3 regions of the Pseudomonas sp. LABIM340 genome follow, and region 1 is predicted to be linked to each of the others. Evidence: riboswitches for the same ligand, from Rfam matches in the RefSeq annotation. Region 1 holds a riboswitch; each other region holds the start of a gene.
The links. Region 1 has a riboswitch for cobalamin ahead of ABKS89_RS04150 (TonB-dependent receptor domain-containing protein). Riboswitches for the same ligand answer to the same signal wherever they lie in the genome.

Region 1 (3,268 bases):
CAGGTTCCTGGTAGGGGCGTGCTTCGCCCATGAAGTCCATCGGGCTGGTCGGGCGCAGGTAGTCGCCCAGGGTGTAGTCGCGGTCCAGGGCGTTATCCAGCTTCAGGTCGAAGCGAATCTCGTCGCTGGCCAGCCAGCTGGTGCGCAGGTCGAGCACGCCGTAGCCGGACAGCTCGCGGGTGTTGGCCGCATCGTCGTAGCGCTGGCTGACCGCACGCCAGGTGCCGCCGACGCCGAAGGCGCCGAACTGGCGATCCAGGTCCAGGCTCAGGGTGCGCCGCGCGCGGTACGGCAGGGTGTGGCCGGTGTCGCGGTCGCGCGGGTCGATCAGGCTCAGGCCGAGCGCGGCCTGCCAGCCGAGCACGTCGCGGGCGACGCTGGCCTCGAAGCCATTGATGCGCGCCTTGTTGATGTTCTCGGGCTGGTTGCTGGTGCTGTCCCAGGCGATCAGGTCGTCGATCTCGGTGCGGTACAGCGAGGCTTCCAGGTGCGTTCCTTCGATGTCCCCGCGCCATTGCAGCTCGTAGGTCTTCGAGGTCTCGGCCTTCAGGTCCGGGTTGCTCGCGCCGGGGTAGTAGAGGTCGCTGAAGGTCGGCGCGCGAAAGCCTTCGCCGTAACTGGCGATCCAGGTCTGGTTGTCGCCCACCGGCAGGCTGAAGGCGGCGTTCCAGCTGTTCTGGCTGCCGTAGGCCTGGTTGTTGTCGTGGCGGATACCCAGCTCGGTGCCGAAGCTGTCGCCCTTGAAGCTGTGCTGGGCGAAGAAGGCGCGGTTGCTGCGCTGGTCGTCGGCGAAGGCGGTGGTGCCGTCGACCTTGTCTTCGTACCAGTCGGTGCCCAGGGCGAGCTGGTTGGCGTCGTCCAGTTGCAGGCGGTTGATCCAGCTCGCCGAGTGGCGGGTGGTTTCCAGCGTGCCGTTGTTCCAGCTGTCGGCGGCACCCACGGCCTTGTTGCGGTCGAAGCTGCGGCCCAGCTCCAGGCGGCTGTTCCACATCTTGGTGATCTGGCCGTCGAGGTAGGCGCTGTAACTGCTGACGCGGAATTCGTCGCGGGGCGAGCCCGGCTCGAAGTTGTAGGCGTCGTCGTATTCGTTCTTGCCGCGCTGGTCGTTGAGGTTCAGGCCGGCCTTCCAGTCCTCGCTGAAGCGATGGTCCAGGTTCAGGTGTACGGCCTTGTTGCGCTGGGCATCGTGGTCGTTGTCGGCACCGACGTTGTCGCTGGTGCGGTCCCAGCCCTGGCTCTCGTCGAGGCTGCCGCCGAGGTTGTAGCGGGTCTGCTCATTGCCGCCGGACAGGCTCAGGCTGCGCTCGAAGGTGCCGTGGCTGCCGGCGGCCAGGCGTACTTCGGGGTGCAGGCCGGCTTCGCCGCGACGGGTGAAGATCTGGATGACCCCACCGATGGCGTCGGCGCCGTACAGCGCGGAACGTGGGCCGCGGGTCACTTCGACGCGCTCGATGCTGTCGATGCTCAGGTAGTCCAGGCGGGCGATTCCGCTGCTGGCCGAGGCGACGCGCTGGCCGTCCACCAGGACCAGGGTCTGCGCGGTGCTGGTGCCGCGCACGGAGTACGAGACCACGCCGCCGGAGCTGCCCATCTGCACGCCGGGCACGCGGGCGAGCAGGGCGGGCACGCTGCGAACTTGCAGCCGCTCGATGTCGGCACGGGTGAATACGCTGTTGGCCGAAGTGGCTTCGGCACGCGGCTGGGCCTGGCGTGCGGAGGTGATCACCTGGTCGGAGAGCCGGTAGATGTCGTCGGCGGCGAAGGCCAGGCCGGGCAACAGGCTGGTGGCCAGGGCGAGTCGGGTCAGTTTCATGGAACGTCCTCAAAAGCGGTCGGATGACTTTCGAGGAGGGCGTGGCAAGGGCGGCAGGCCGCACTTGACGGTGCGGCCCTCCGCAACACCTGTCGGGGCGTGTCGAGGGCGGTCTCCGGGCTGCCGACGTCACATCGCCGCCTTCCCGCATTCAGCAGTGGCGGATGGCGATGCTGCGCTCCTTAAGGGGCGCGTCGGTTACCGTTGCGGGGGCAGCGCAGGTCTTTCACCTGCTTCCCGTTACCTCGAACGAAAACGGGCGCACCTTAGTCGGTGCGCCCGTCACTGGCAATACTCCCGGGGAGGGATGCGCCGATCGGTCTCAGCGGTTGCCGAGGGCATCCAGGCGCGCCTTCACCGAGGCTTCGATGCCGGCGGCGTCTAGCCCGCACTCCGCGAGCATCTGCGCGGGTTTGGCGTGCTCGACGTAGTAGTCCGGCAGGCCCAGGTGCAGGATCGGCTGCTGCAGGTTCTCGCGGGCGAGGAATTCGCTGACGGCGGCGCCGGCGCCACCCATCACCGAGTTCTCCTCGATGGTCACCAGCAACTCGTGGCTGGCGGCCAGTTGGCGCACCAGCTCTTCGTCCAGCGGCTTGACGAAGCGCATGTCGGCAACGGTGGCATCGAACTGCTCGGCCACTTTCAGCGCTTCGGCCAGCTGCACGCCGAACACCAGGAAGGCGACCTTGCCGGCCTTGCCTTCGCGGCGCAGCACGCCCTTGCCGATCTCGACCGGTTCCAGCGCCGCCTCGATGGGGGCGTTGGGGCCGGTGCCGCGCGGGTAGCGCACCGCCGCCGGGCCTTCGAAATGATGGCCGGTGGTGAGCAGCTTGCGCAGTTCGTTCTCGTCGCTGGGGGTCATCACCAGCATGCCGGGAATGCAGCGCAGGTAGGAGAGGTCGAAGCTGCCGGCGTGGGTCGGGCCGTCTTCGCCCACCAGACCGGCGCGGTCGATGGCGAACAGTACGTCGAGGTTCTGCACCGCGACGTCGTGGACCAGCTGGTCGTAGCCGCGCTGCAGGAAGGTGGAGTAGATCGCCACCACCGGCTTGGCGCCATCGCAGGCCATGCCGGCCGCGAGGGTCACGGCGTGCTGCTCGGCGATGGCGACGTCGAAGTAGCGGTCCGGGAATCGGTCGGCGAAGGCGACCAGGTCGGAGCCTTCCTTCATTGCCGGGGTGATGCCGACCAGGCGCGGGTCCTGGGCAGCCATGTCGCACAGCCACTGGCCGAATACGCTGGAGTACTTCGGCCCGCCGGCCTTCTTCGGCACGGCGTGGGCGGGGGCGCCCTCGGGCTCCAGCTTGGTGATGGCGTGGTAGCCGATCGGGTCGATCTCGGCCGGGCCGAAGCCCTTGCCCTTCTTGGTCACCACGTGGAGGAACTGCGGGCCCTTGAGGTCACGCATGTTGCGCAGGGTGGCGATCAAGGTTGGCAGGTCGTGGCCGTCGATGG
Region 2 (3,268 bases), 610 kb from region 1:
GGTCCACTGCAGCATCCAGCGCTGCACATCGAGCGGGTTCTCGGCCTCCGCCAGGCCGAAGCCAAGCATGTGACCCATGGCGTGCCAGCGGCCGACCAGCTTCACGCCGGGCGGCGGCAGGCCGCCGGTCTTGAGGAAACGCTGGATGATCCTGTCGCGGTTTTCGATGGGGATGGTCCAGTTCACCAGATAAAGCATGTCGCACCTCCGGCCCGGCTCCGGGCTTTGATGGGCGCGGACCCGTACCGGCAACGCCGCCGGCGCCGCGCCTGTGTATCCCAGGCGTGACAGCCTCCGGCTGGGAGCGGCGTTCTTCCGACAGGCATAGCAGCAGCCAGCGAAGCGGGAGCGGCCGCTGATCGGCGGTCACCAGGGCAGGTGATCGACGGTCACACCCAGCGATCATTTTCCGCCGTCCGCTCGCCGCCCTGGTCGCCGGTGTTCAGCACGCCGCGTGGCTCGATCAGCATCAGCTGCACTTCGTGCTCGGCATAGGGTTTGTGCTCCACCCCACGGGGCACCACGTAAAGCTCGCCGGCGCGCAGGGTCAGCGGGCCGTCGCGGAAGTCGATGCGCAGCTCGCCGTCCAGCACGATGAAGGTCTCGTCGGTGTCGGCGTGGCTGTGCCAGACGAAATCGCCCTGCAGCTTCACCACCTTGAGCTGGTAGTCGTTCATCTCGGCGATCACCCGTGGTTGCCAGGTTTCGCTGATGCGGTCGAGCTTGTCCCGCAGGTTGATCGGTTGGCGTTGGGTCACGGTGGTTTTCTCCTTGGGATCGGTCTGCCCAAACTACTGCCGGCGCCGGGAGCGGTCTTGCAGGAACTTGCGCTTCGCTGTCGCTCCCCGTGCCGCTGCTGGTCGCCGTGTAGCGCTGAGCAGCGAAAAGCGGGCGACTATGCTCAGAACATCGCGCCTGTTCCCGCCGGAGACCGCCATGTCCACGCCAGCTCCCATCGCTCGCCCCAGCGTCATTCCCTGCCTGCGCTACCGCGATGCGCCCCAGGCCATCGACTGGCTGTGCGCCACCTTCGGTTTCCAGCGGCAGTTGGTAGTCGCCGATGACCACGGCGGTATCGCCCACGCGCAGCTGGCGCTGGCCGACGGCAGTGGGTTGGTGATGCTCGGGTCGTTGCACGACAACGAGTACGGCCGGCTGATGCGCCAGCCCGACGAGATCGGCGGCTGCACCCAGAGCATCTACGTGGTGGTGAAGGATGCCGAGGTGCTGTACCGCGCGGCAGTGGACGGCGGCGCGCAGATCGTCATCGACATCAAGGACGAGGATTACGGCGGCCAGGGTTTCACCTGCCGCGATCCGGAAGGGCACATCTGGAGTTTCGGCACCTACGATCCCTGGCACTGATTTCGCACGTCCCGTCCGCCTTCGCAACATCCTGCCCAACCCCCGCGCTTGACGCTTTCGTCCGCCGAGTGTTCAGATTCGCCCCGTTTCAGGTGCCCCCCGCCGCCGTGCGTGGGGTGAAACGGGAAGCCGGTGCGTCGCCCTCGTGCGATCAGTCCGGCGCTGCCCCCGCAACGGTAAGCGAGCGGAACATCCATTAGGCCACTGTGCTCAGGCATGGGAAGGCGGATGTTTCATGACCCTCGCAAGCCCGGAGACCGGCCTGGAACCTGTTTGGCAAACCCGCGGTGGGCGGGCGTGAGCCGGTTCCCGGGGCGCGCTCGTTCCGGGTCTCGCTGCGCCGCCTGCGAAATCCCGATTTCGAGGCGATCACCTTGCAACATACTTCGTTCCTGAACCGGCGCGCCCTGCGCTGGACTCCCGTTCTCTCCCTGTGTGCCCTCAGCTCGCAGCTCGCTGCGGCGCCGCTCGACCTGGCCGATGAGATCGTCAGCGGCCCTTCCGTGGAGTCCACCACCGTGGCCGACATGGCCCGCTACGGCAGCAAGCTGGAGGTCATCGACCGCCAGCAGATCGAACGCGCCGGCCCCAGCGCCGACATCACCCGTGTGCTGCAGATGTATGTGCCCGGCCTGTTCGTCGCGCCGAAGAACGGCCCGTTCGACTACGGCACCTACTCGCTGCTCGGCGGACGCAACGACGATACGCTGATCCTGCTGGACGGTGTGCGCCTGAATAACCGCCTCTACGGCGGCATCTACATCGACACCCTGCCGACCACCGCAGTGGAGCGCATCGAAGTGCTCAAGGGCGGCCAGGGCCTGCTGTTCGGCACCCAGGCGGTGTCCGGGGTGATCAACATCGTCACCCGCAGCGCGCGCAGTCGCGAAGCTTCCGGCGAGGTGAACCTCGGCCTGGATACCTTCAAGGGTCGCAGCGGCGATGCCCGCGCCGAGAAGATCGTGCAGAACGGCCTGGGCGACCTCGGCCTGATGGCCTACGTCAGCCACAACCGCTCCGACGGCTACCAGCCTTACCGCGACCGCGACATGACCGACACGGTGAGCGACAAGCGTCGCTCCTACGACGTCAATGTGTTCGGCGCCAAGGCCATCCAGGCCATCGGCGATGCCTCGCGGCTGGAGCTGTTCTACCAGTACGCCGACGCCGAGCTGGACTTCGCCCGGCCGACTTCCAACCACCACACCAGCAACAACCGCGTGCAGCAGATCGCCACGGCGACCTTCCAGCAGAGCGTCGGCGATGACTTCAGCTGGTTCGCCAAGACCCACATCAACGACTGGGATACCCGCTACGACCGCGTCTACAACCTGCAGGGCGGCGGCACCCAGGTGCTCAACCACAACGACTACTGGGGCTTCACCGACTGGGGCGCGCAGCTCGAAGGCAAGGCGAAGCTGGCGGGTGGCCACGAGCTGGTCTTCGGCAACGACAACCAGTGGTACAAGGGCCAGGACGATGTGCTGATCATCGACAACGACAAGGCTGAATCCCACGCGCTCTACGCCCAGCTGCGGCCGAACATCGAGGCGCTGCCCGACTGGCACCCGAGCCTGGGTGTGCGCCGCGAGGAAATCTCCGGCGGCGAGGGCGCCACCGTGTGGATGCTCACTTCGCTCTACGACCTCACGCAGCAGCTCAAGCTGCGTGGCCAGTTCGGCACCGCCTTCAAGCTGCCCACTGCCGAGCAACTGTTCGTCAACGAACCGGGCGACGAAGTGGGCAACCGCGACCTCAAGCCCGAGCGCAGCCGCAACGCCGAGCTGGGCCTGGACTACACCGGCGAGCTGTTCGAGCAGCCGTGGAGCGGCAGCGTCACGCTGTTCCGCCGCGAGATCACCGATCTCATCACCCTCGCGGGCGACCAGTGGGTGAACGGCAA
Region 3 (3,268 bases), 130 kb from region 1:
GCAGCGCCCAGTGACGGCCGAACACCAGCAGCGCGAGGCCGGCGGCGGTGGCGGCGGCGGTGCCGATCCACCAGGTCTGCCGCAGAGTCAGGTCGGCGGCGGCGGTGCCGGGAACTTCCGGCGGCAGGCCGAGGGACGGCGCGAGGGTGAACACGGCGAAACCGGCCAGCCCCCAGAGCAAGCCTTCGGAAGTTTTACCCGGCGCGCGCAGGGTGAACAGGCCGGCCAGCATCAGGGCGAAGCCCACCGCGACCACCAGGTTGCCGCCGGTGGTGGAGAGGATGCGCTGCCAGCCGTCTTCCGGCTCCCAGGCCTCCGCGTCATGGTGGTGGCCCGCAGCAGCACCGTCGGCATGCTCGTGGGCGTGCTCCTCGACCAGCGCGGCGGCCGGATCGGATTTCTCATAGGTTTCCGCCTTGAGGATCAGCGGGGATACCCACAGCAGCTGGACTACGGTCAGCACCAGCGCGGCGATCAGACCGGCGAAACCGGCGGTCTGGGCGATACGTTTGATCATGAGTTTTTTCCTTTTCCTTCTCCGAGCCATCGAATCGAGCGAGCTAGAGCCAGGCAAGGCGGAGGATCGCCGGGGACGCGGAGTGGACTGTTGTCCATGAGCAGTCCACGGCGATTCTCCAACGCAGCCTGGCCGACGCGCAGCCGATTGAACTCAGAACCGCATCAGTGGCAGGGGAAGCCTGCGCTGTGGCGAGTATCGTGGGCGGCGTTATGTACCGCGTCGATGTGCGAGAAGCCGGCGAAATACACCAGCAGCGCACCGAGCAGGCTGGCGCCGACGGCCAGGCTGATGCGCTTGGAAAGGGGGATGGAAGTGCTCGACGCCTGTTGCGTCAGGATGCTGCTGGACATGAACGTTCCCTCTGAAATCTAGAGTGAGAACGCAGAGGTTGAACGCATTCGAACGCGCCGGATCGGTCGCGCCACGGCCTGCGCCCGCCCACCGCGGGTTGCCAAAACGAAGGATTCCAGGCCGGTCTCCGGGCTTGCGACGCCAGCGAGAGACTCTCGCCGGATGGGTCAGCCTTCCCATGCCTTGGCACAGTGGCTACTGACGACCCTCGATGCGCTTACCGTTGCGGGGGCAGCGCCGGACTGGTCCTTGCGGACGCACCGGCTTCCCGTTTCACCTCGCGCGCGTCGGCGCGAGACACCTGAAACCGCGCAAGCAGACCACGCTCGCCTGCAGGCGTCAACCGATCCCCGGCGATTGACCGGCCCGGCCGCGCTGCGTAGCCTTCCTCCCTTCGAGGTTCTCCGGCACTGGCCGGAGCTAAGAGGGAACGTGGAAATCTTCGGATGCGCCACGGCTGCCCCCGCAACTGTGAACAGCCTGTCTCTTCACACGCCACTGCCGATTCGGGCGGGAAGGCGAGGAGACAACAAAAGGCTGTGAGCCAGGAGACCTGCCTCGAGCAGCATCAAGACAACCGGGCGGGGTGATCCGGTGGCGACCTTCGTTGCGCGGCGAACCCGCGCGCGCGCCCTTCATCCGCCCTCCCAATTTCGCTTGCGAGGCGCGCATGAAAACCCTGGCCAAACTCCCCGTCACCATCGTCACCGGCTTCCTCGGTGCCGGTAAGACCACCCTGCTCCGCCACATGCTCGATAACGCCGAAGGCCGCCGTATCGCGGTGATCGTCAACGAATTCGGCGAGCTGGGCATCGACGGCGAAATCCTCAAGCAGTGCTCCATCGGTTGCAGTGAAGAAGAAGCGGTCGGCCGCGTCTTCGAACTGGCCAACGGCTGCCTGTGCTGCACCGTGCAGGAAGAATTCTTCCCGGTGATGCGTGAACTGGTAGCGCGCCGTGGCGACCTCGACCAGATCCTCATCGAGACCTCGGGTCTCGCCCTGCCCAAGCCGCTGGTGCAGGCCTTCCAGTGGCCGGAAATCCGCAACGCCTGCACCGTTGACGCGGTGATCACCGTGGTCGACAGCCCGGCCGTGGCCGCCGGCACCTTCGCCGCCCACCCCGAGCAGGTGGACGAGCAGCGCAAGCAGGACCCGAACCTGGACCACGAATCGCCGCTGCACGAACTCTTCGAAGACCAGCTGGCCAGCGCCGACCTGGTGGTGCTGAACAAGGCCGACCTGCTGGACGCCGAAGCCCTGGCCCGCGTGCGCGCTGAAGTCGCCGAGGAGCTGCCGCCGGCGGTGAAGATCGTCGAAGCCAACTCCGGCCAGCTGCCGCTCTCGGTGCTGCTGGGGCTGAACGCCGAGGCCGAGCTGCACATCGACAGCCGCCCGACCCACCACGACCACGAAGGCCATGACGATCATGACCACGACGAGTTCGACTCCTTCCACGTCGACCTGCCGGAAGTGGAAGAGCGCGCCCTGCTCGATGCGCTGAACGCGCTGGTCGAGCGCCACGCCGTGCTGCGCATCAAGGGCTTCGTCGCCATCCCCGGCAAGCCCATGCGCCTGTTGGTTCAGGGCGTAGGCAAACGCTTCGACAAGCACTTCGACCGCGCCTGGCGCAGCGACGAAACCCGCGGCACCCGCCTGGTGGTGATCGGCCAGGAGCTGGACCAGGACACCATCGCCAACGAGCTGCGTACTGCCCTGACCTGATGACTTCGTAGGGTGGCGTGGAGCGCAGCGATACCCACCGGCGGTGATGGGTATCGCAAGCTCCACCCATCCTACAAACAGCCCGAACCGAGCAAGCCCATGCACCTGCTGCGCACCCAACCCGGCGGCTTCGTCCCTGACGACGGCATCGCCCACCTGGCCCAGACGCCCGCCGAGCTGGTGATCCTCTGCAGCGGCGACTCGCACCTGGCGCTGCTCGCCGAGGCGGCGCGCGAGCTGCCGGAGGACTACCCGAGCCTGCGCCTGGCCAACCCCATGCAGCTGCAGAATCACGCCTCGGTGGACCTCTACATCGACGAGGTGCTGCAGCACGCCAGGGTCATCCTGATCTCGGTGCACGGCGGCGTCGGTTACTGGCGCTACGGCATGGAGCAATTGGCGGCGCTGGCCGAGCGCGGCGCCACGCTGATCGCGGTGCCCGGCGACGACAAGCCCGACCCCGAACTCGGCGCCCTGTGCAGCGTCCCACCTGAGGATACCGAGCGTCTCTGGCAGTACCTGCGCCAGGGAGGCATGGAAAACGCCCGGCAGTTCTTCGCCTGCCTGGCCAGCCGTCACCTGCAGCGTGACTACGCCTGGAGCGAGCCACAGACCTTACCGCGCGTGGCGGTCTATCACCCGCAGATTGGCAGCAGCGACCTCGCCCGCTGGCA

Region 2: linked by a shared signal. The riboswitch ahead of ABKS89_RS06890 (TonB-dependent receptor domain-containing protein) and the one ahead of ABKS89_RS04150 (TonB-dependent receptor domain-containing protein) in region 1 are both predicted to bind cobalamin.
Region 3: linked by a shared signal. The riboswitch ahead of cobW (cobalamin biosynthesis protein CobW) and the one ahead of ABKS89_RS04150 (TonB-dependent receptor domain-containing protein) in region 1 are both predicted to bind cobalamin.

What each region holds. Positions count from the first base shown of each region.
Region 1 is NZ_CM200227.1:841,576-844,843, forward strand. It holds gene ABKS89_RS04150 (TonB-dependent receptor domain-containing protein) at 1-1,813, opposite strand, end outside; cobalamin riboswitch at 1,920-2,094, opposite strand; gene dxs (1-deoxy-D-xylulose-5-phosphate synthase) at 2,136-3,268, opposite strand, start outside.
Region 2 is NZ_CM200227.1:1,452,858-1,456,125, forward strand. It holds gene ABKS89_RS06875 (DUF3303 domain-containing protein) at 1-198, opposite strand, end outside; gene ABKS89_RS06880 (cupin domain-containing protein) at 390-758, opposite strand; gene ABKS89_RS06885 (VOC family protein) at 937-1,365, shown strand; cobalamin riboswitch at 1,439-1,645, shown strand; gene ABKS89_RS06890 (TonB-dependent receptor domain-containing protein) at 1,740-3,268, shown strand, end outside.
Region 3 is NZ_CM200227.1:711,613-714,880, reverse strand. It holds gene ABKS89_RS03495 (CbtA family protein) at 1-517, opposite strand, end outside; gene ABKS89_RS03490 (CbtB domain-containing protein) at 682-870, opposite strand; cobalamin riboswitch at 973-1,191, opposite strand; cobalamin riboswitch at 1,252-1,446, shown strand; gene cobW (cobalamin biosynthesis protein CobW) at 1,542-2,594, shown strand; gene cobN (cobaltochelatase subunit CobN) at 2,694-3,268, shown strand, end outside.